4 regions of the Alteromonas sp. RKMC-009 genome follow, and region 4 is predicted to be linked to each of the others. Evidence: predicted binding sites of a transcription regulator. Region 4 holds the regulator's gene; each other region holds the start of a gene.
What was found. The regulator sigma-54, encoded in region 4, starts transcription at its own class of promoters, with help from an activator protein. The targets are predictions, from matches to a motif close to GTTGGCACGNNNNTNGNNT.
Positions count from the first base shown of each region.

Region 1: glnA (glutamate--ammonia ligase) is a predicted target of sigma-54. The motif match lies at 3,719-3,737, and genes of this name have one in related genera.
Region 2: DS731_RS08840 (DUF1328 domain-containing protein) is a predicted target of sigma-54. The motif match lies at 3,191-3,209, and genes of this name have one in related genera.
Region 3: flgB (flagellar basal body rod protein FlgB) is a predicted target of sigma-54. The motif match lies at 3,371-3,389, and genes of this name have one in related genera.

Region 1 covers NZ_CP031010.1:3,638,742-3,644,896, reverse strand. The annotation lists gene glnG (nitrogen regulation protein NR(I)) at 1-422, opposite strand, end outside; gene glnL (nitrogen regulation protein NR(II)) at 415-1,500, opposite strand; gene DS731_RS16150 (DUF4124 domain-containing protein) at 1,628-2,137, opposite strand; gene glnA (glutamate--ammonia ligase) at 2,239-3,648, opposite strand; gene typA (translational GTPase TypA) at 4,217-6,040, shown strand.
Region 2 covers NZ_CP031010.1:2,004,973-2,011,127, reverse strand. The annotation lists gene DS731_RS08870 (hypothetical protein) at 1-62, shown strand, start outside; gene DS731_RS08865 (hypothetical protein) at 59-316, shown strand; gene DS731_RS08860 (CC0125/CC1285 family lipoprotein) at 326-901, shown strand; gene DS731_RS22350 (type II secretion system protein) at 1,053-1,598, shown strand; gene DS731_RS08850 (DUF2383 domain-containing protein) at 1,828-2,289, shown strand; gene yfbR (5'-deoxynucleotidase) at 2,314-2,958, opposite strand; gene DS731_RS08840 (DUF1328 domain-containing protein) at 3,252-3,428, shown strand; gene DS731_RS08835 (hypothetical protein) at 3,459-3,653, shown strand; gene DS731_RS08830 (DUF6942 family protein) at 3,699-4,250, opposite strand; gene DS731_RS08825 (efflux RND transporter permease subunit) at 4,341-6,155, opposite strand, start outside.
Region 3 covers NZ_CP031010.1:1,436,625-1,442,779, reverse strand. The annotation lists gene flgF (flagellar basal-body rod protein FlgF) at 1-109, opposite strand, end outside; gene flgE (flagellar hook protein FlgE) at 338-1,723, opposite strand; gene DS731_RS06240 (flagellar hook assembly protein FlgD) at 1,738-2,427, opposite strand; gene flgC (flagellar basal body rod protein FlgC) at 2,452-2,874, opposite strand; gene flgB (flagellar basal body rod protein FlgB) at 2,874-3,281, opposite strand; gene DS731_RS06225 (CheR family methyltransferase) at 3,424-4,257, opposite strand; gene DS731_RS06220 (chemotaxis protein CheV) at 4,277-5,197, opposite strand; gene flgA (flagellar basal body P-ring formation chaperone FlgA) at 5,363-6,097, shown strand.
Region 4 covers NZ_CP031010.1:1,000,836-1,006,990, forward strand. The annotation lists gene DS731_RS04370 (substrate-binding periplasmic protein) at 1-95, opposite strand, end outside; gene DS731_RS04375 (HPr family phosphocarrier protein) at 149-421, opposite strand; gene rapZ (RNase adapter RapZ) at 421-1,266, opposite strand; gene ptsN (PTS IIA-like nitrogen regulatory protein PtsN) at 1,313-1,756, opposite strand; gene hpf (ribosome hibernation promoting factor) at 1,765-2,052, opposite strand; gene DS731_RS04395 (RNA polymerase factor sigma-54) at 2,085-3,569, opposite strand; gene lptB (LPS export ABC transporter ATP-binding protein) at 3,665-4,390, opposite strand; gene lptA (lipopolysaccharide transport periplasmic protein LptA) at 4,396-4,965, opposite strand; gene lptC (LPS export ABC transporter periplasmic protein LptC) at 4,934-5,497, opposite strand; gene kdsC (3-deoxy-manno-octulosonate-8-phosphatase KdsC) at 5,494-6,048, opposite strand; gene DS731_RS04420 (KpsF/GutQ family sugar-phosphate isomerase) at 6,048-6,155, opposite strand, start outside.

The DNA.
Region 1 (6,155 bases), 2.3 Mb from region 4:
ATTTCAGTAACCGCTTCATCCTGAGGCACCTGATTTTGCCGGCTCTGTTCCCGTGCATGGGCCAGCGCCCGCTGCACCAGCGTAACGGCTTCGTCGATATCAAAGGGTTTTGGCAGGTATTCAAACGCACCACTCTGGTAGGCATTTACTGCGCTGTCTAAATCAGAATGCGCGGTCATGATGATGACCGGAATGAGCGGGTCAGTATTATGTACTTCCCCCAGCAGTGTCATGCCGTCCATCTGAGGCATACGGATATCTGACACGATAACCTCAGGGCGCTGGCCACTTTGTAATTGCAGTAAAAGATCTTCAGGATTCTCAAAACTCAAACATCCGATATTGGCTGCCTGTAATGCCTTTTGCAGAACCCAGCGGATTGAGCTGTCGTCATCTACAATCCATACGGATTCATTATTCATTATCCGACTCCTTTCTGGGGACAGGGAGATATAGCGTAAATTCGGTGTGGCCCGGATGGCTGTCTACCTCAATTTTTCCGCCGTGGTGATTTATTAATGTTTGTGCAATAGACAGGCCCAGCCCGCTTCCGTTTTGCTTGCTGCTGACCATGGGATAGAAAAGGGTGTCTCTGATTGCGGCGGGAATACCCGGTCCGTTATCAATGATCTGGATTTTGGCCACCAGAGAGTGCCGCTTACCCAAAATGGTCATTTGTCTGTCTATACGGGTAACAAGCCGTATTTGCGGTGACGGTGTTTTCGCTTCTGTGAGCGCTTGAACACTGTTTCTTAAAATGTTCAGCACCGATTGCTGAATCATGTCCTGGTCTACTTTCAGATCCGGAATACTCGGGTCGTAATCGCGGATGATAGTGATTGGGTTATCTGAGTCGACCCTCATCAGGCTGCGCACTTTCTCAAGCGCCTGATGGAGATTACTCCACTCAAGCCTTGGCAGCGCGTTGGGCCCGAGCAAACGGTCAACCAGGTTTCGCAGCCGGTCTGATTGCTCGATGATCATCTGCGTGAATTCATTATGGTCGGGATTTGTCAGCTCTTTTTCCAGCAACTGGGCGGCACCGCGAATTCCCCCTAAGGGATTTTTAATTTCATGGGCGAGGCCGCGGATCAGTTCTCTGGCGGCATCGTGCTGAGCATTTTGTTGATTTTCTCTGGAGATGCGGCGTTGCTGATCGATACGGCGCACCTCAAACATCAGTTTAGGGCCGTCATCGGTATTCAGGTTAGTGACCGTGAGATCAGACAATACACAACGCCCGTCTTTGAAGCACAGACGTAAATCGTTTTCAGTAAAGTCTTCGCCACGACGAATGGCCGCCCGCAAACGGGCATCATTGATGGCGTTCGGCGCAAAAAAGTCCGATAGCTTGTGTCCGGAGAGCTGCTTCACCCCAGTCTCGAACAACGCTTCCCCTGCGTGATTGGCATAAACGATTTGCAACCGCTCGTTGACCATTACCAACGCTGTGTTCAGGTTGTTCAATAAATGGTTTGTTTCAAACTCGGTGGCTTGCATGCCGAGCATTCCTCATTTGCACTTTTATGGTGCATTATAGTTTAACGCGTTCAAACGGTGTTGATTGCACCAAAATAAAATTTTCTGATGAACCCGCATGGTGCGCTGGCTGCGCCACCATAGAACGCTAATTGTTATTGATAAACACTGATGCCTGATGCAAATAAAGTGTTTGCTGAGGAGATGATGCAAGAGTCTTGCCCTTATTATCAATTATGTCTATATGATAAGTATGGGCGCCGCGGTTAATGCCGGTGAGGTTGAACTTACCGCTACTGTTGATGCGGGTTGGCTGGCCGTCGAAAGTAAGACGGTAGCGGCCACGGAAGGCCGGGGTGGTAGCGGCCGTTATAGAAAACTGACCGTTGTTATTACGGATTGTGGCTTCCGGTTCCGGAGAGGTAATGGATACTTTATAGTCGGGTTGAGTATCGCGGGATTGTGTTTGTTGCGTCGCTTTGATGTCTGGGCTGTCTGCAACGTTACTGGTATTGGCTTCGAACTCAAGGGTCTCTGCGCCGTCCTGTGGCACGTCTGTATACAGAACGGTACCGTCTTCTTTCACGACTTTATAAATTGTTTGAGAATGTACTGAAGGCACAAATAAAGCGGTGACAAGCAAAATGCGAAGTATCATCGGACACCATTTTCACAAAGAAAGAATTCTCAGTCTAGCAAAAGCCGGGACGAAAAAAAGCCCGCAGATGCGGGCTTTTTCAAATCAAATCAGCGAATGGCTTATACGCTGTAGTACATGTCGAACTCAACAGGGTGAGTAGACATGTTCAGCTTAGTCACTTCTTCAGACTTCAGACCGATGTATGCATCGATCATGTCGTCAGTCATAACGCCACCAGCTTTCAGGAAGTCACGGTCGTTGTCCAGCGCTTCCAGAGCCATTTCCAGTGAGCTGGCAACAGTTGGGATTTCTGCTGCTTCTTCTGGAGGTAAGTCGTACAGATCTTTATCCATAGAGTCACCAGGGTGAATCTTGTTGATGATACCGTCGATACCTGCCATTAACATAGCAGTGAAGCCCAGGTAAGGGTTACCAGTCGGGTCAGGGAAACGTACTTCGATACGACGCGCTTTATCGCTTGTTACGTAAGGAATACGGATTGACGCAGAACGGTTACGTGCAGAGTAAGCCAGCATAACCGGTGCTTCAAAGCCTGGTACCAGACGCTTGTACGAGTTAGTAGAAGCGTTAGTGAATGCGTTGATTGCACGGGCGTGCTTGATGATACCGCCGATGTAGTACAGCGCTTCTTCAGACATACCTGCGTACTTGTCGCCTGCGAAGATGTTTTTGCCATCTTTAGCGATAGACTGGTGAACGTGCATACCAGAACCGTTGTCACCAACCAGAGGCTTAGGCATGAATGTCGCAGACTGACCGTATGCGTTTGCAACGTTGTGTACAACATACTTATAGATTTGAACTTCGTCAGCTTTCTTAACCAGCGTGTTGAAAGCACAAGCGATTTCGTTCTGACCAGCAGTTGCTACTTCGTGGTGGTGAGCTTCAACTACCAGACCCATTTCTTCCATAACCAGACACATTGCGCCACGGATGTCGTGTGCTGAGTCTACTGGAGGAACCGGGAAGTAACCGCCTTTTACACCAGGACGGTGAGCAAGGTTACCGCCTTCGAATTCTGCACCGGAGTTCCATTTTGCTTCAGAAGAATCGATCTTGAAGAAAGAACCTGCCATGTCAGTGTGGAATTTCACATCGTCAAACAGGAAGAATTCTGGCTCAGGGCCGAAGAAAGCAGTGTCACCTATACCAGTAGACTTCAGGAACTCTTCCGCACGACGTGCAACAGAGCGAGGGTCACGGTCGTAGCCTTCCAGGGTAGACGGCTCAACGATGTCACAACGGATGTTCACCTGAGTTTCTTCTGCAAACGGGTCAACAACAACAGACTCTGAGTCTGGCATCAGGATCATGTCTGATTCGTTGATGTGTTTCCAACCAGAAATTGAAGAACCATCAAACATCTTACCTTCTTCGAAGAACTCGTCATCGACCAGACCTGCAGGGATCGATACGTGTTGCTCCTTACCTTTTGTGTCGGTAAAGCGTAAGTCTACAAATTTAGCTTCGCTTTCTTTGATCAGCTCTAATGCCTTTTCTATTGACATCGTGTCCTCCGGATTTATTAGAATAAACGTGGAATGAACAATTTCACTCCAAAATAATTGAGAATCATTAAAGCTATTTTCATGCCACTTACATGAAGACGGTAAAACGCGGCTTAGCAGGCAGTAGCACAAAAATCCCTAAACGCAAATGCACTAAAGTGGTGCAGTCAAGCTCTGTTTTGGTGCGTAAGGATGTTTTATGATTCATCGGGTTCTATCGGACTGCTGAACATTATTAAGCCGTGTTTTATCCGTACCGATGTGATTCAGACCGGCGCAGAAGAATGAAGGCTGTGACAATGCAGAAATGCAGTATATGAAGATAAGAACTGATGCTTAGACTAGAACAAAGCAAACCCGGATACTAGTAGGATCATTGATAAAACATTGGAATAAATTAGATCCGCACACAATCCAGAAAAGTGTCACAAAGAAAAATAAAAAAAGATGCGCAAAGCGAAAGGAATTTCTGTACAATCCGCGCACATTTTACTATTCCGTTTTAGCAATCAAATCTGCCTGATGTTTTTCTTACATCTGCAACGCTGATTTCCAAGGCTTTGACCCAATGACCACTGATATTAATAAATTACGCAATATCGCGATTATCGCGCACGTTGACCATGGTAAAACGACTCTGGTTGACAAACTGTTACAGCAATCCGGTACGCTGGAAAGCCGTGGCGAAGCCCAGGAACGGGTAATGGACTCTAACGACATCGAGAAAGAGCGTGGTATTACCATTCTGGCGAAAAACACCGCCATTAACTGGAATGACTACCGCATCAACATCGTAGATACCCCGGGACACGCCGACTTCGGTGGTGAGGTAGAGCGTGTAATGTCGATGGCTGACTGTGTACTGCTGCTGGTTGATGCGCAGGAAGGTCCTATGCCGCAAACCCGTTTCGTAACGCAAAAAGCGTTTGCTCAGGGTCTGAAGCCAATCGTAGTAATCAATAAAATTGACAAGCCGGGCGCACGTCCTGACTGGGTAATGGATCAGGTTTTTGACCTGTTCGATAACTTAGGTGCGACTGATGAGCAGTTAGACTTCCAGGTTATCTATGCATCAGCACTGAATGGCTGGGCATCAATGGATGCAGACACTAAAGGCGAAGACATGACGCCACTGTTCCAGTTAATCGTGGATCAGGTTGAAGCGCCAAATGCAGACCCTGCCGGTGCATTCCAGATGCAGATCTCTCAACTGGACTACAACTCGTATGTTGGCGTAATCGGTGTTGGTCGTGTTAAGCGCGGTAGCGTGAAGATGAACCAGCAGGTTACTGTTGTTGGTGCTGATGGTAAGAAGCGCAACGGTAAAGTGGGTCAGGTACTGGGTTACTTAGGTCTTGAGCGTCATGAAGTCGACTCTGCAAGCGCAGGTGACATCATCGCGATTACCGGTCTGGGCGAACTGAAAATTTCTGACACTGTGTGTGACGTTAATACAGTAGAAGCCTTGCCTCCGCTGACGGTTGACGAACCAACAGTAACCATGACGTTCCAGGTAAACACATCTCCGTTTGCCGGTAAAGAAGGTAAGTACGTGACTTCACGTAACATCCTTGAGCGTCTGCAGGACGAGCTGGTACATAACGTGGCACTGCGCGTTGAAGAAACCGCTGACCCGGATAAATTCCGCGTATCAGGCCGTGGTGAACTGCACTTAGGTATCCTGATTGAAAACATGCGTCGTGAAGGTTACGAGCTGGCGGTATCACGTCCGGAAGTAATCCTGAAAGAAGTTGACGGCGAGCTGCAGGAACCGTTTGAAACACTGACTATCGACTGTGAAGACGAGCACCAGGGTTCAATCATGGAACAGCTTGGTCTGCGTAAAGCAGAAATGCGTGACATGAACCCGGATGGCAAAGGCCGTATCCGTATGGACTTCATCATTCCAAGCCGTGGTCTGATTGGTTTCCAGACTGAGTTCATGACGCTGACTTCCGGTTCAGGTTTGTTGTACCACACGTTCGACCATTACGGTCCGCACAAAGGCGGTACTATCGGTAAGCGTAAGAATGGTGTACTGATTGCCAATGCAATGGGTAAAGCACTGACTAACGCCCTGTTTAACCTGCAGGAACGTGGTCGTCTGTTCATCGGACACGGTGTTGAAGTTTACGAAGGTATGATCATCGGTATTCACAGCCGTGACAATGACCTGACAGTAAACGCCCTGAAAGGTAAGCAACTGACAAACGTGCGTGCATCAGGTACTGATGAAGCGCAAACTCTGGTTCCACCTGTGAAGATGTCTCTTGAACAGGCGCTGGAATTTATCGATGACGATGAACTGGTAGAGGTTACGCCGGTAAGCATCCGTATTCGTAAGAAGCTGCTGACTGAAAACGACCGTAAACGTGCCGGTCGTGCGAAATAAGTACTGAGTATTTTGAAAAAGCGTCCTGATGGACGCTTTTTTTTCGCCTGAAGTATTGTTTCAATCCCGGTGAATAAGACTTATTCTTCATGTTACGCCGGAGCCGGCAATGTAT
Region 2 (6,155 bases), 1.0 Mb from region 4:
GAACGCTGTTACAGGCTGTTGGTGTGAACAAAGAGGAAAAACAGGAGGAAACAAAATCATGAACCTGTTTTTAACTTCGGCACTGCGCGCCCGTGACAAGGCGCAGGAAAACTACGAAATATCGCAATATGAAAGTGCGGTTGCAGTGAACCATGCTAAAGTGACAGCAAGACTTTTTGTTGCCCGCCCCGAAACCCTGCTTACCTGTTTCGGTGCCGGTGCCTGGAAAGGTGCAACCAGTGATGATCCGCCCGGCAAGCGCCGGCAGGCCCTGTTTGCTTTTGCCCGCACCGCAGTTTTCAATTTCTTAGGATAAGGACACCATATGCCAGGTTTTGCATCAGGATTAATGATTAAAACGCGCAACGTATTTTTACCGGTGCTAACGGCAAGTGTGCTGGTACTCAGTGCCTGTAGCAGTGTACCGGACTCAGCGCCAACGCCATATAAGGCGGCAAAATCTGAGAAACAGTACGGATATTCATCTGTTCAACTGTCTGATGCGGAGTACAGAGTGATGTTCCGTGCCACAGAAGCCACCGATGCGGCGCTGGTGCAGGAATATACTTTATACCGCGCCGCTGAAATCGCTAAGGCTGCCGGCTATCAGTATCTGGCTATCGTGAAGACAGATGTTGAACGTAAAATGACTACCGGCAAACGCCTGGTAAAAGACACCAGTGCTGCTCAAATCCCTGTACTGCAGGAAGAACAATGCACAATGTCAGGCTGTTCCGGCGTAGCCCAGCCATTCCCGGCGCAAACTACAGACATGACCGTCGAAACGCAGACCATGGAAGACGTGTATTTTTCAATCATGGTAAGAATGAGCAATGATGCGGCAACCCTGGGTAAAAAAGCCTTTACAGTCAGTGAACTGTTGGCAAACAAACCTGCCTGATATCTGAATTGTAAGCATCGCCGGGGTAGTCATTTACTTATTCTGCCCTATACCTGATAAATGCCTGAAATACCCGTTTCAGGCGTTTCTTTATTGGCGCAAACGTTCCTTTCCTCTATTCTCATCATGTCGTTAATCAGAACCTTATACCATGATGAAAACTTTTAAATATTCTGCAGGCTTTACATTAATCGAGCTGGTCATCGTCATTGTCATTCTTGGCGTGCTGGCTGTAACAGCTGCTCCCCGTTTTATTGATTTGTCTGAAGATGCCACCAATGCCGTTACTCAGGGTCAGATGGGCGCATTTAAGTCAGGCATTACGCTGTTACAGGCCAAATATCAGATTCGCCAGACAACGCCGATAAATATCGGCGGACAGTCTGTAGATTTCACACCGGATGGCTGGGCTCAGGGGAGTACTGCGGACACCGCCGGCTGTGTGGACCTGTGGAACAAAGTTTACAGCAGTCCGGAACCGGTAAATGCGCTGGCCAGCTACAACAGTCCCCTGGTGACTGGCTGGAACGCTTACTACTACAGTGGCGCCTGCGGTTACATTCTCGGTAATGCCGGCGAAGTATTTTACGATGACACCGGTAATCCGACTCAGGTCCATTTTGTGTACTTCACTCAGGATCTCACTGTATCTACCTATTCCGGTAATGCAGGCGATGTGAAAATGTACAATCTGTAATTGCTGTAAACAGCACTTCAAAGCCGGCATTGTTCGCAATGCCGGCTTTTACTTTTTTACAGAGCAAATTGTAAAGATGTATTTACCCGCTTCCTGCACACACTGCCTGTTTAAGCATCCGAAAAAAAAGCCTTATGTATCATAAATATAAAATTTGAGTAGCAGACATAACATATGGCCTGATCCCTGCAATTTCCCATACAGAGTTTTGCAACAAAGGGAACCCGCTGTGTCTGCTGCTAATTATCCGTCTGATAATATTTCATATCTCATCAATGTCCTGCAAAGCGGTATCTCGTTTTACAGCGACGGAATTAAAGCCGTGAGTTGCGACAGTACCCGCGCCTTGTTTTCCCGTATATTAAGGGAGAAGCAACAAGCCTGTACTGATCTCATGCCCTATGCAAATCAACAAAGTGACTTTACCGAAACGTCTCTGGTTATCGAAGCCAGAAAACTCTATACCCATGTAGTCAGTAAGCTTTCTGCAGACAGTGAGCAAGTGTTTGTTGATCAACTGGTAGCACTAGAATCACGGGTTCTGAAACAGTTCGATGATGCGTTAAACGAAAAACAGAGCCAGTCTTGTGCTCAGTTGTTGCGGAAAATCCGCACACGCATGCAGCAATGTTATGATGAATTATTATCCCTGAAACAAGCCAGAACGCAGTTATTGAAAGACCGCGCCTGAACTGAGGACGTTAAACGTTCCCTGTTATTCTTTAATATTCAGCGTATTAGCCCTTTCGACCCAGTCTAAATCGCGGGTCTGCTCATCCAGCGTTCCTTTTGCATCTTCAAGAAATACCTGACAGAAATAATCCACACATTTAAACGTGTCCCGATATTTTTTCAGTTGTATGTCCATCTCGTGCATAGCATTTGAAAACTCTGAGTTGGATTTTGATAACTCATAGTCACATTTCAAATAAGCACACAAAACGTCTGCAGCTTTCGCCAGCGCCACATGAATATCTTCTTTATCCTGCTCAATCAGAGGCTGGTAACGCTGACGTAGTGGTTCAGGTAACGTTTGAAGTAACATGGCTTCAAACCTTCGCTCCAGCTTCTTAATCGCCATGGTGGTTTCAGGGTCGTGATATTTTACCGGGCTGGGGATGTCGCTCATACCGGCAATTTCACTGCCTTCATGGAAAATAGCCATCGAGGCTACCCGGTCAGGCTCAACATCTTCGTTAAATACGTCTTTTGCAATTGCACCGAGCATGTGAGCAACCACTGCGGCTTCATAAATATGCGTCGATAGCATTTCTTCCTGAAACTGCGCCATCAATGGCCAGCGTTTTACGTTTCTTGCTCTTTGCATCAAACCGATAAATGCAGAATGGTTTTTACTCATGAATAGTTGTCCGTGTATCGAAAGCGGGACCGGCAACGGCTGGCGGGCCACAGGTAAGCCGGGTTAAATAAATGATGAAATATAAATCTAGTGTACCAGCGTCTCTCATGCACTGCATGAAAGCTTTCCGGAGACTGTGTAAAAAATGCAAGTAAGTTGTAACTACCGCCCTGTCAATCAGACCCAAACACAGCAAAACAAAAAATACACCTTAATTTTCAACAATTTAAATAATGGCACAATACCAGCATAAGTTAATATGTCATTTACTAGAGCAATATGAGGAAATAATTATGCTAGGTTGGGCAGTTACATTTTTCATTATCGCCATTATCGCAGCAGTTTTTGGCTTTGGCGGCATTGCCGGTGCAGCATCAGGCATTGCTCAGTTTTTATTCTTCGTGTTTGTAGCGTTGCTGGTGATCTCTCTGATCGCGAATGCATTACGCGGCAAATCACCTAGAGTCTAACAATATACATTGGAACAAGGAGAAAGGACTATGAACTTATCTAAATTAATGCTTAAGGCACTGTTAGTAGCAGGTTTTGCATTCTCACTGGCCGCATGCGGCGACGGTGAAGCAGAAAACGCAGGTGAAAAACTCGACGAAGTCGTTACCGATGCAGGTAACGCAGTTGAAGACGCCTGTGAAGATGCCAAAGAAGGCATGAATGCAGAAGACAAAGACTGTTAATCAGTACTGAGAAAACTCAAAACCAGACCTCCGGGTCTGGTTTTTTTATGTCTGGCGCCCCATAGCCTGTTTCAACAAAGTTGGCCTGCTTCTGATCAGATGATTCAGAAAACCAATTTTTTCGTTCGTCAACTGCCGGTAGTCAAAATACGGCGTCACAATCAATGACCGTCGCAAACACACAGCAAAATCAGCCGTCAGCCATTCCACACTGTCTGTAAGTCCCAACGTTCCGGCAAAGGTTTTGCCCATCACAATGTTTAATCTGGCAGGGTTAAAGTGTTCCGGCGCTTCAAACCAGAGCGCTGTACTCCCCTGTTCTGTCAGCAAAAGCTCGTCACGATACTGTTGCCATGAGGAAATGCCTCGTGTCTGGCCGGCACTCTCTGACAACGCAAATACCCATTTTGCGTAAACATTAAATACTTTACGCCAGCCGTTTCCGCATTCCCGGTTTATATTCTCAATGAGGGTGCCATTTGCCGGCAACAATTGCCCCGCTGGCCCCGTCAAAGGATAATCAGGCCGGTTGGCCATAAATACCCGGATACTGGCCTCTTCTCTCCCTAACCCTGCAACGGAATCTGCCTCAGGCATTGCTCAGCTCCTTTCTCAGCCATCAGTAAAAAAGGCCTGCATCGCTGCAAGCCTTTATTCGTCTATATATCATACCTGATTGCAGGGGCATTACCCGCTACTTTTCTTACCAACAAAACGATTTAGCAGCGCCGGCAATAAACTCAGGTCAGTAAACAGTGCCAGCAGCATTGCCAGTGCCGTCAGCAAGCCAAAATACACACTGGGTAAAAAGTCAGAAAAACCGAACAATGAGAAACCCGTTGCGATAATGGTAGAGGTGAACAATATAGCCAGTCCGGAATGCCCGAAGGCTGAACGGCTCCCCGCGTCTGCGCTGCCATCTCCCTGTTTCATACCAGACAGGTAACTGTGTAAAAAGTGAATGGTATCATCGACAGCGATACCCATGGCAATAGCTGCAATAGTGATAGTCATAATATCAAGGGAAATACCGGACCAGCCAATGATCCCTAAAATTCCCAGCGTGGTGAGAATATTCGGTAGCAGCGCAATCAGTGTGACCTTAAGCGAGCGGAAAATAGCAAACAGCACCAGCGCCAGCACAGCATACACAATGCCGAGAGTTTTGATCTGGGAGTCAAACAGACGACTGAGAATATCCTGATACAACACGAACAGGTTAGTCAGTTCATACTGAGAGTCATCCAGCCCCGTGGCTTTTAAGTCAGACTGCAGTTGAGTCATAAACAGTTGACGGTTCAACCCTTCCGTGGTGTCCTGAATACGCGTAGAGATACGAAAGGCATTATCTTCTGCAGAAAAATACGCCCCCACCAGCTGATTTACCACCTTTTCATCCAGTAAACGGTAGATAGAGGTAAGCTCATACTCGGTAAGCGGTTTTCCGCCATTTAACTGTTTTGCCAGTTCAGTAAAATTCACTACCGACGTCACACTGCCTGTGGCGTCAAATGCCTTGATGGCCGCCTGCGCCAGCTGCAACTGTGCGACAGAATCTGCCGTCAGCACCAGTTCCTTCGACGCGTTTTGTTCATCCAGTGTAATAATGACATCCAGGGCAGTAGAACCACCAAATTCACGGTCGATAAACGCCAGTTCTTTGTAGATTTGCGTTTCTTTATCAAAGTAATTAATAAAGGAGTTTTCAACATTAAGCCGTGTGATGCCCGCCGCCATAACAGCAAACACAATGAGCACAAACCCGCTGACAGCCAATGGTGCGCGCATCGATAGCCGGCGCAGGCGTTCCAGCAAAGCTTTAATAAAACTGTACTCTTTCGTTTCTTTACTGGCCGGTAAAAATGACAGCAAAGCCGGGAACAGCAGCAAACTTACCGCCATGGTGATCAACATGGAAGCCAGCATCATCCATCCAAATGCGACCACCGGCTGCAAGCCTGAAAAGATGAGAGCGCCGAATCCCACAGAGGTTGTCAGCGTGGCGTAAAAACAGGGAGACAGTTTATCTTCCAACGTAGCGACAATGCGCTGGCGTTGAGAATACGCCGGGTTATCCCGGCTTATTTCACGGTAGCTGCCGATGACGTGGATCATCACCGCCAGGGTAAGGATAAGTTGCAAAGCCACAAAATTGGCTGAAATGACTGTGGTTCGTAAATCCAGCAACCCGAACAGGCCCATGGTCAGAAATACACTGACTGCACAGGACAGTAACGGAAAGAATACCCACTTAAATGAACGGTACAATAAGGCCAGAAGTAACACGATAACTGCAGCGATTGCGGTGCCAAAATTCACCAGGTCTGACTTAATGATATCTATAAGATGCTGGCCCACGACATAGGCGCCGCCAAGATAAGTGTTCGCTCTGTCAGACACAGACTGCGTGATTTGTTCAATTTGTTCAATTTCGGCTTTGCGCTGTGCGGTCAGTTGCTGCCGGATAGGGTCTGCCTTCGCCTTTAACGCTTCAATTTTCTT
Region 3 (6,155 bases), 440 kb from region 4:
GCGCACGGAAACCGGTGGTTTGCGCATTAGCCAGATTATTGGCGCGCACTCCGGTGGCCAGCAGGTCTTGCTTGGCGCCGCTTGCAGCAATATAGAGTAATTTATCCATGACTGACTTTTGACGTTTTTATGAACCTTACAGTGACAACTGCAATTCAAATGCCAAAAGTAAATTGACGTAAAGAAGGGAAAGTTTGACGGTTTGCTGACAAAGTTTCCTCGCCTGACAACACGGGCGGAGGGTAAATTTCAGCGTGCAGAATGTGAGTGAACGCCCCGCTGCGGAAATAAAACAGGCCGGAAAACCGGCCTGCCTGAATGTTATACCACTGACGTATTAACGGATATTCAGAATTGTCTGGTTCAGCTGGTTATTGACCTCCAGCGCCCGTGAGTTCGCCTGGAAGTTACGCTGAGCGATGATCAGGTCAATCAGCTCGGTAGTCAGGTTAACGTTTGCCTGTTCCAGAGCTGATGAGTTAATTTCACCGTAAGTACCGGTTGTGGCTTCACCAGCCAGTGCCTCACCGGAAGCAATTGATTCTTTCCACTGGGTGCTGCTTTGCTGGGTCAGGCCCTGCTCGTTTGAAAAGCGCACCAGCGCAACCCGTACGATAGGCTCAGAAGTTCCGTTAGAGAAGGTCGCCCGAACCAGACCGTCGGCACCGATATCGATACCAGTTAAACGGCCTACCGGTAAACCATCCTGCTCCAGTGAAGTAACCTCAAACGCTGACGCAAACTGAGTCGGTTCGTTGGTGGTTGCCCCCGCCGGATCAAGGTTAAAGTCTATTGCAATTTGTTGTGACGGATCAGAACCGTTTGACAGAATAGTTCCACCTAAGGCTTCTGTTTGAATCTTCAGGTTAGTCTGAGCCACACCATCCGGCGATTCAATGCCCACAAAATCACCGCCCTGACTGAAAGACATTTTCGCCACGGTGACTGCTGAACCACTTGCAGTACCAACCACGTTCGTCGCCGTTGCCGGGTCTGAGTTAGTCCCGTCAGAGTTCACCAGATCGACGAGATTGTCATCGATGGCAGTAGCAACATACCAGTCATTAGTGGTTGTAGCCGCCGGGTCTTTAATGAAATAGTAAGTCATTACATGGCTGTCACCCAGTGAATCATAAACGGTCACCGATGTAGCCGCGTTATAAGTCAGCGGATCGTCCGGATTAAATAATGTAGGGTCCAGTGCCTGATCCCCTGCCGGCAAGTTCATCCGGATATCCACTTCGCTTGTTTGTTGCGGCGAACCGGATGAATCAGGAATGCGTACGGGAATGGTAGTACTTAATGCTACAGATGAACTGGTGCCATCTGTATTTACCGGAAATCCTAATAAGTTGTCACCATTACTGTTCACAACGAAGTTATCTTCATCCAGCTTGAACTGTCCGGCACGGGTAAATGAGAAGTCCCGTGATGTGATTTCAGGCACCGTAGCAAAGAAGCCGTTACCTGTGATCGCAAGATCCAGAGAAGTATTAGTAAACTGTAAACTACCCTGAGAAAACTGCTGTGCCACATCTTGTGTCAAAACACCGTCACCGACTTTTGTTTTACCGCCTGCCAGCAATGACGATGCATAGACATCACCAAATTCTGCGCGGGACTCTTTAAAGCCCACCGTGTTGACGTTCGCGATGTTATTGGCGGTTACGTCGAGATCTTTCTGCGCGGCTGCAACGCCACTAAGTGCAATATTAAAAGACATAACTCTTTCTCCTGTTAACTGCCTATCTGGATGACGTCGCTGAGGTTGATACTCACATCACCCGCCAAATTCAAAATAATGCCCTGACTGCTGCCAGTCATGCTGACACTGCCTACCTGCCGGTTAATAGCAGTAGGAACGGTTGTCCCTTCATTGTCGACGGTGCCGTTAGCATTAACCACATATTCTCCGGCCGGCATAGGATTGCCGTTTGTGTCTGTTCCGTCCCAGTTAAACTGGATATTTCCTGCCGCCTGCGTACCTGCATCAATGGTCTTAACAATTTCACCATATTGATTTTCGATGGTGATCTTCAGATCCTGCACGGTCTGATCGTTAACCAGTACGCCACTGAAGCCGGCACCTTCTTCTGCCATGTAGCCCACATTACCTTCCACCAGCACCTGCTGACCGATCAGACTGGAAGCCTGCAATGCCTGGTTGGATGTCATGGACGCGGCAAAGGATTCGAACTTTTCATTCAACTGGGAGATCCCGTCTGCCATCGTGAAAGATGTCATCTGGGCAACCATCTGATCATTGTCCACCGGTTTAGTTGGATCCTGATTCGCCAGCTGCTCTGTAAGCAATGAGAAAAAGTCTTCCTGAGTCAGGCGCTGTTCGCTGCCATCGGCAACGGCTACACCTTCTTCCTGCCAGTAGAGCTCTGAATTTAAGCCGGTCGTATTTGAAATAGTACTCACGAAAATACCCTCTGCTCAGCGCGGTTACTGACCGCGACCAAGCTGCAGTACCTGACGGAAAATACGTTTGGTTGTATCAGCAACCTGAACGTTTGTTTCGTAGCCTTTCGAAGCGGACATCATATTTGCCATTTCTTCGACAATGTTGACGTTGGGCTTGTAGATATAACCGTTTTCATCAGCCATGGGATTGTTCGGTGCATACTCAATTTGCAGAGGTGCATCGCTCTCCACTACGCCTTTAACCTCAACACCCACGCCTTTGCTCTGTTCATCAGATGCTCTGGCAAGTTCTGCGGCGAAAACCGGATAGCGTGCCTTATAGGTTTCTTCGTAACTGCTGCTGACGCTGTTAGCGTTAGCAATGTTACTGGCGGTGGTGTTCAGACGGACACTTTCTGCTTCCATACCGGTACCGGAAATGGACATGACATTAAACAGGCTCATTAACTTTGCCCTCCACTTAAGGCCTTCTTCATACCTTTCAGTTTTCCTTCGAGAAATTGCAGGGTTGCCTGGTATCTCATTCCGTTATCCAGAAAGGCATTTCTTTCAGCCTGCACTTCAACGGTGTTGCCGTCCCCGGTGTCGGGCTGATTTGGGATTCGATAATCGATGTCGAAGCTGTTGATATTAAGACCGCCACCAATGTGATTTTCATGAGTGCGCTGCAAAGAGCCCTGGCGCTGTTCACTGCGGGCGCTTTCCATGGCTTGCTTAAAGTCTATATCGCGGGCTTTGTAGCCGGGTGTGTTAGCGTTTGCCAGATTACCGGCAATCACTTCCATCTTCTGCTCTCTGATATCCAGCGCTTTTTTATGGAAACCGGTCAGATTGTCTAAGTTGATGGCCATGTAAAACACTCCACAGGCAAAGATTCCTACAACATCGAATTAAAAAGAGATTCAGAGTATGAATCGTCGTTTTCTTATTGTTGAAAACTTTGCAAATGAAGTGCCAAGTATTTTTTGACGCCCCGGGCGGGGCGTCAGGAGATTATTTATTTCTTTGATAGTAAAGGCCGGGATGGCACTTCACCATGGTAAAGTGAGATCCGGCTTCACCGATAGATTCCGAAGCGCCGAGGAACAAAATCCCCCCGGGCTGCATCTGGGCGGCAATTTGTTGCAGTATCTTTTGTTTCACATCTGCCGGAAAATAAATCAGTACATTACGGCAAAATACGATGTCGAAGCGACCCAGGGCTGTATAACTGTGCAGCAGATTCAGGCTTTTGAAAGTAACCATTCTGCGTACTTCCTCATTGACCTGAACCATACCCTCACTGTTGGGAGAGAAATAGCGTTGTCGGCGTTCTGCCGATAACCCGCGGGCCAGAGAAAGTTCGTCATACACACCTTTGTTGCACTTCTCCAGCATGGCCGACGACAAATCTGTGCCGGTAATTTCCACACCTGCTCTTAAAGCGCCGGGTTTTTGCCGCTGAAATTCCAGTACTGACATAGCGATGGAGTACGGTTCCTGTCCTGAGGAACAGGCAGCACTCCAGATCCGCAACCGGCGATTTTCACTGGCGTACTGCGGCAAGATATTATTGATAAGTAATTCGTAGGGATAATTATCACGAAACCAGAGGGTTTCATTGGTGGTCATGGCATCCAGAACGGATTGCAACAGATTACGGTTCCCACCGCGTACCACTGCTGCAATCAATCCGTCCAGACTGTCGTAGTCGTATTCGTACATCAAAGACGACAAGCGGCTACGAACAAGATATTGCTTGTTGTCGCCTAACGAAATGCCACACTGTTGCTGCAGAAAAGTTCCGAACTGACGGTAACTATCGGCAGACACTTCTTTATTTTTCAAGCTTCCCTGGCCCCGTCAATCAGTTAGACAACCATTTACCTACAGCAGTAGCAAGTTCATCAGGATGGAATTTTGCAATGAAATCATCGGCACCGACTTTTTGCACCATCGCCTGATTGAATACCCCGCTTAACGACGTGTGCAGAACCACTTTTAATTTCTGCAATTCAGGGGTGTTTTTAATTTCAGCCGTCAGTGTGTATCCGTCCATTTCCGGCATTTCTATATCGGAAACCAGTACGCCCACTTTATCTGTAACGTCGCCGGTTTCAGCAGCAATCTCTTTGAGACGGTTCAATGCTTCCAGGCCATTCTTAGCCAGCTCCATTTTCAGTCCCAGTGCCGTCAGCGCTTTTTTCACCTGACTGCGGGCAACAGAAGAGTCATCGGCAATGAATATAATCTTATCTTCCTGAGCAGTGGTATCCAGCCCGGCGATAACATCTTCACTGACCTCGGCTTTGAGCGGAGAAATTTCGTTAAGAATTTTTTCTACGTCCAGAATTTCCACCAGCTCTTTATCCACTTCCGTAACGGCAGTGAGATAACTGGCGCGGCCCGTACCCTGCGGCGGGGGCATAATGGCATCCCAGTTCGTATTGATAATGCGTTCAACCGCGCCAACCAGAAAGCCCTGTACTGAGCGGTTGTACTCGGCAATAACGATAAATGCTGTTTCGAGGTTTTCAATCCGTCTGCCGCCTGTTGCCATGCTAAGGTCTATGACAGAAATGGTTTGCCCGCGGATATGCGCGATTCCCCGTACCAGTGAATTCAATTTAGGCATTGCTGTCAATGGCGGGCACTGCAGTACCTCCCGCACTTTGAACACGTTAATACCAAAGCGCTGACGGCCGTTGAGTCTGAATAACAGTAGCTCCAGCCTATTCTGCCCCACTAACTGCGTGCGCTGGTTAACGGAATCAAGAATGCCTGACATACATCACCTCTAATTTAAATTGGGCACGAACATTGCGTTTCACCATATCACTTAATGTTTAAAAACAGAATCGCCAAAAAAGTGACACTTTAACCGTTACGAATCTAAGGGTTCTGCTTTTAATCATAGTCAAAATACAATGAACTGAACACGAAAAAAGTCATCATGCAGAAAAAGTTATCGAAATTATTGCAGAAATCTTTAAGCAGGCCACTGATGGTTATGTTGCTGATGATGCTAAACATAGCCAGTATCCCGGCATTTGCCCAATCTTCAGCGCAGATGCGGGAAAAAATTCAGCAGGAAGCTCAGGCTTATCTGTTAGGCGAAATTGGTGACGCTCACGGCGACGATAATATTCAGGTAAGTATTGTGCCTGTTGATGACCGCATTCAGATCCCCGTCTGCCATACTCCTTTTCAGTATCACGCAGACAGCAGCGCCTTCACCCAGTCCTATATTTCAGTAAGAGTGAGTTGCGGCAACAATGACTGGTATCTGTTTACCAACGCTCGGGTTGCGCGGACCCGCACGGTGGTGGTGACCTCCGGTCTTATCAGCCCGGGCACAGTGCTGACATCAGCAAACCTGAAGCTGGCTGAAGTAGACATTAACCAGCTGCGGCACACCAGTTACATGTCGCAAAAAGAACTTATCGGTGCGAGGATGAAAAGACGGGTCCGTGACGGCCAGCCTGTACAGGCAAATATGCTATGCTTTGTCTGTAAAGGTGATCGCATCACTATCCGTGCTCAGGCCGCGGGAATGCAGGTGAAAACGGCCGGCATCGCTAGACAGGACGGGGTAATAGGCGATAGTATTCAGGTAGTTAACGCATCGTCGAAAAAGACGCTTATCGCTGAAGTTGCCAGCACGCAAACAGTGGTTGTGAATTTATAGCCTGAAACAGTAAAAAACACTGAAAAAAGGTTAAAGATGCGCCAGTTCAGGCCGATAA
Region 4 (6,155 bases):
CCGGTTGTCAGACTTTTTCTGTGCTCAGCACACCATACAGAGCTTTGATAAGCCATCGCTGTCAAAAAGATGATTAAACTGATGAAACGTTTCAACGGGTTTGCCTTTAAGCCTTCGCCGGCACTACACACTCAGTGGTGTGCCGGCGCTATTCATCTTCGTTAAATCTGCCTGCAATTAATGCCTCAACAGCATCCATTGCAGCTTCAGCATCAGGACCTTCAGAGATCACAGTAACCTGTTCCCCCTGATGACTTTCCATCATCATCAGTCCCAGTACACTATTGGCATTAGCCTGCTTATCGCCTTTTTGTAAAATAACTTCGGCATCGAACTGATTCGCCAGTTGCACCAACTGCGTTGCAGCCCGGGCATGCAGGCCCAGTTTATTAACAATAGTCAGAGATTTCTCTATGCGCATTATTTACTTTGCTCCCTGTGGCGGATCTGGACATCAGGATGAGATTCCCGGAAGTTTTTCGCCAGTGATTCCGCTACATAAACTGAACGGTGCTGTCCGCCGGTACATCCGATAGCGACTGTCACATAACTGCGGTTATTCCGTTCAAGGTGCGGCAGCCAGGTCGTGATGAGGTTCTGAATCTGCCAGATAAATTTAGTCACAATAGGCTGGGAACTGAGGAAAACCTGAACCGGTGTATCCAGGCCTGTCAGGTGTTTTAAATCCGGCTCCCAGTGAGGGTTTGGCAGAAAACGGGCGTCAAATACATAGTCTGCATCTTTGGGAATACCGTGTTTAAAGCCGAATGATTCAAATACCAGAACAAGTCGTGAGCTTTTCTTACCGAGGATACGCTCGCGGATTAATTCTGCCAGCTGGTGGATGCTCAGAGAGTCGGTATCAATATTCAAATCCGCTCTTTCTGCTACGGGGGCCAGTAATTCCCGTTCTGTCTGAATGGCATCAGACAATGATTTATTCAGTTTGGCCAGCGGGTGTAACCGGCGGGTTTCGCTGAACCGGCGCACCAGCATATCGTCACTTGCGTCAATATATACGATGGTGACAGTCCATGACTGAGGCAGGTAGTCGAGAATTTCAACCAGCTCAGAAGGCTCTTTAGGCAAGTTCCTGACATCAATACTCACAGCTACCTGCTCGTATTCATCGGCGACAGTGTGTGTCAGGGCTGGTAGCAGATTAACCGGAATATTATCGACGCAGTAATACCCCAGATCCTCAAGGGCACGAAGTGCTACTGATTTTCCTGAACCTGAACGTCCGCTGATGATAATTAACTTCACGCCGTTTCTCCTGAAGTCACGTGTTGTCGGTGCGTATTACACTAAGTTACTGTAATGCGCGAATAATATCATCACTTGTCTGAGCTTTGCGGATAGTTTTTATGGTTTCTTTATCGCTGAGTTTCCCGGCAACCATGGCCAGAGTTTGTAAATGTCCTTCGGTTTGTTCCTGAGGGACAAGCAGAGTAAAGAAAATATCCACAGGTTTATTGTCGATTGCATCAAAATCGATGGCGGGCGTGCTGGTAACCACAATGGCGATGACTTTTTCCAGTCCGGCCAGACGACCATGGGGGAGGGCAATGCCGTTACCTATACCTGTGCTGCCCATTCGCTCACGGGCCAGCAGGCTACTTAACACGGTGGCTTCGTCTACATCGGGGTTATTTTTAGCTGCAATCCCGCTGATGATTTCGAGAATGCGTTTTTTGCTATTGCACTGGACCGCACACTCGGTGCGGTCCAGGCTGACTATGGCTTGTATATCCATGAATTCAATTAGTGCTTTTTAAGCTTTTCCTTGTGTTTCAGGACCTGCCTGTCGAGTTTATCGACCATGCTGTCAATGGCAGCATACATGTCCTGATTTTCGGAAGAGGCGAAGACTTCCGCGCCGCTAAGATGAACCGTTGCTTCTGCTTTTTGGCTAAGCTTTTCAACATTTAAAATAACGTGCACATTTGATATGTGGTCAAAATGACGTTCCAGTTTGCTGAACTTAGTATCGACATAATTACGCAAAGAATCAGTGATCTCAATGTGATGACCAGAAAGGTTGATTTGCATATTTCGTCTTCCTTATTTTGAGCAGCCTTAAGTTAGATAAGGCTTTTGCGTTGGTTAGACGGCGGGATCGACAAGGATTCCCGGTACTTTGCTATTGTTCGCCGGGCAACCATAATGCCTTGATCGGCCAACAACGAAGCAATCTTGCTGTCACTCAGTGGCTTGCCTGGATTTTCAGCGGCAACCAGCTTCTTAATCAGGGCGCGAATCGCTGTCGATGAACACTCTCCACCTGATTCAGTGGCAACGTGGCTGGAGAAGAAATACTTCAACTCGAAAATACCACGGGGCGTGTGCATGTACTTCTGCGTTGTTACCCTGGAAATAGTAGATTCGTGCATATCTACCATTTCTGCGACATCATTCAGCACCATTGGTTTCATCATTTCAGGGCCATGCTCAAAAAAGCCCATCTGTTGCTGAACAATACAATTTGCTACTTTCAGCAGCGTATCGTTCCGGCTCTCAAGGCTCTTAATGAACCATTTAGCTTCTTGCATGTGAGAGCGGATAAATTGTGAATCGCTGCTGTTTCTTGCTTTACGGCTCATTGCAGCGTACTGCTGATTAACACTGAGCTTAGGCAGGCTGTCGGGGTTTAATTCTACAACCCAACGGCCATTTTTCTTCGCAACCGATACATCCGGAATGACATATTCGGGTTCTTTCGTAATTAATGCACTGCCCGGACGGGGATTAAGCGTTTGCAGCAAACGCATCGCTTCCCGCAACTGATCTTCTTTCAGGCGGGTTTTACGCATTAACGTACGGTAGTCTTTACTGCCCAACAGATCGGAATGCTCTCTGAGCAGCAGTTTAGCTTCTTCCAGCCACGGTGTTTCCGGTGCAAATTGTGCCAGCTGAACTAACAAGCACTCCTGCGGTGTGCGGGACCCGGAACCGAGAGGATCAAAAAGCTGAATACGTTTAAGTACACACTCAACCTCATCTTCTTCAACGGGCTCTTCCATATCTTCACTGTTAACGCTTTGCAGAATGTCGTCAACGGTAACCGTGAGATAGCCGGACTCATCAATAGAATCGATGATCGCCAGTGCAATGGCGCGGTCTGTATCAGAAAAAGGTGTCAGACGCATTTGCCACAGCAGATGGTCCTGAATATTTTCGGTGGTTTCACCCTGAAAGATTTGTTCATCGTCGCCACCGGAAGGGCCGGGCGCGGGTGCAGAAGACGCAGAAATGTACTCATCCCAGGTACTGTCGATGGGCAGCTCGTCCGGTAAATCATTCTTTTCCAGTGCTTCCCCGGTATCCATGCTGTCAGAAGATGAGGCTGATGCAGACTCTTGCATGCTGTCATCATTATCGATGTTATTTTTCTCAATTACATCGTTGTCGGAGCTGTCGTCGACTTCCAGCAAAGGATTAGAGTCGAGGGCTTCCTGAATTTCTTGTTGTAAGTCCAGCGTAGACAACTGCAATAGCTTGATCGCCTGCTGAAGCTGAGGCGTCATTGTCAGTTGTTGGCTAAATTTTAACTGTAAAGATGGTTTCATCTACGTCTTATATAAACTCTAAAAAGGACATCCGGTTGTAGCGGTGTGAGTGCCGGTGGCGAAATCTCCGCTAAATGCTCATCCCGATATCTTAACTATAGCCTGAATTGCTCACCAAGGTATACATCACGAACTTTTTGATTACTTAATACCTGTTCTGCGGTGCCCTGAGCAATCAGTTCTCCATGACTGACGATATAGGCCTCTTCACACACATCAAGGGTTTCCCTGACATTGTGGTCGGTGATGAGGATACCGATACCTCTGTCCCGTAAGTGCTGAATGATCTTCTTTATATCATTAACCGAAATCGGGTCAACTCCGGCGAAGGGTTCATCGAGCAAAATAAATTGCGGATTGGCTGCCAGTGCGCGGGCAATTTCAACCCGGCGGCGTTCGCCACCCGACAAACTCATACCTGTGCTATTACGTATATGGTTAATATTAAATTCATCAAGTAGTGCATCCGCTTCCTGCTCACGTTGATGACTTTTTAAGTCTTTACGCGTCTGCAATATCGCCATGATGTTTTCATGTACGGTCAGCTTGCGGAAAATGGATGCCTCCTGGGGCAAATAACCAATTCCCCGGCGGGCACGTTCGTGCATTGGCTGGTGAGTCAGCTCCTGCTCATCTATGAGGATTTTGCCTTTATCCAGCGGCACAAGACCGACAATCATGTAAAACGTTGTGGTTTTACCTGCACCGTTAGGACCCAGCAGACCTACTATCTGTCCGGTAGAAACCGATAAACTAACGTCACGGACGACCTGGCGTGATTTATACGACTTTGCCAGATGAGTCGCACTCAGGGTTGCCATGTAACTCAGTTACCCTCGTTTTCGTTGCTGTCTGAAGTCTTGTTCTCTTCCTTCAACTCTTTAACTGTGTCAGGACGGAAAACCGTGGTTACCCGGCCGTTGCTGTTACTTTCACCGCCGGTTGCCAGAAGTTGCTCTTTTGACATGTCATAGGTGATGCTATCTCCCTGGACCATGCTGGTATCTTGCTGGATTTTCGCATCACCTTGCAAGGAAATAAGTTGTTTGGCGACTTCGTAGCGAATTTCATTTGCGCTGGCTTTTACCTTTGCACCGTCATCCAGGGTTTGAGAATAACTGGCTGGTTTTCCGCGGGCGATAAAAATTTCTTTTCCTTCGCCTTCACTGGCGATGGCTTCCACTTCATCTGCGGCAATAATGAGTGAACCCTGGGTGATTTTCACATCGTCTTTAAAAACCGATTTTTTCTTCTTACCGTCGATAAACTGTGACTTGGCATCCACGGTAATCGGCTTTTCAAAATCACCGGAGCCGGCCATTGCCTCACCGGCAACAGCAAGCAGCGTTATTACTGCAAAAAGGCTAACTGCCCGGGGAATAAATTGTCTGCACATGATCAATTAACTCATATTGTTGGGTACGCAGGTTCGCATTGAAACCGTTACTTTTAATGATGGTCTGTACGCCGCGTATATCTACCGGCTGGTCTGAAGTCATGGTTTTGTCATCCAGATTCACCTTAATAAAATTGGTTGTGATGGTCTGGATAAACTCTTCAGGGTTCAGGCTTTTTATCAGCACATTGTCTTCCAGCTGGATCAGGTCATCGTTGTAGAGTGTGCCTTCATCAGCGGTAACTTGCCATGGGGCCTCGTCATCATTCACATAGACAGTGTATTTGGGTTGGTCGAATAACACAAAGCCTAGTTGGTCGTAATGCTCCATAGAGGCGGCAAAGACTTCGTGGTTGAGTTTGCCTTCTTCGTTGTACAGCGTGGTTGTCAAATTCTTTGCTTTATAGGCAGGGCGTAAGGCGTCTGCACCGGCTTTTTTCGCCGGTGCCTGCTCTTCTGCCATCCATACAGGAAGGTACATCAGCAGCGCCATAACAAACAGCGCAGAAATACTGATCCCTAAACGGTTCATACACTGGCCCCGTGTATGGTGTCCAGCGTACCGAGCGCTTGTAAAATTACATCACAGACTTCCCGTACTGCCCCGAATCCACCATTTTTTGTGGTGATCCAGTTCGCTTCGCGGGTAACGGCCGGATGGGCATCTTTCACCGCAATTTTTGTTTCGGCAAACCGGTACATGCCAAGATCCGGCATATCATCACCGATAGCTGCGACCTCTGATGGCGCCAGATTCAACATTTCGCACAACTGAGCCATAGCCGTGGCTTTATCTTCCTGACCCTGAATAATGTGCTTCACATTCAGGGCGGTCATGCGATTCTTTACAATGGCCGAGTCGCGGCCGGTTATGACAGCAACGTCCACACCACTGTTTATTAATGCTTTAACGCCATAGCCATCGCGGGTGTGAAAGGCTTTTAACTCTTCACCATTGTTGCCAAGGTAAATTCTGCCGTCAGAAAATACGCCGTCGATATCACAAACGAGCAGTTTTAGCCCTTTGAGTTTTTCAAACCGCTCTTCACTGATCACACCGTAAAAAGTGACTTCATGTCCCATCAGAGAACTCCTGCTTTAAGCAACATATGCATGTTGAATGCGCCCACTGGGTAATGATTTTCATCCACCACCATCAGCGCACTGATCTTGTGTTTTTCCATTAAATT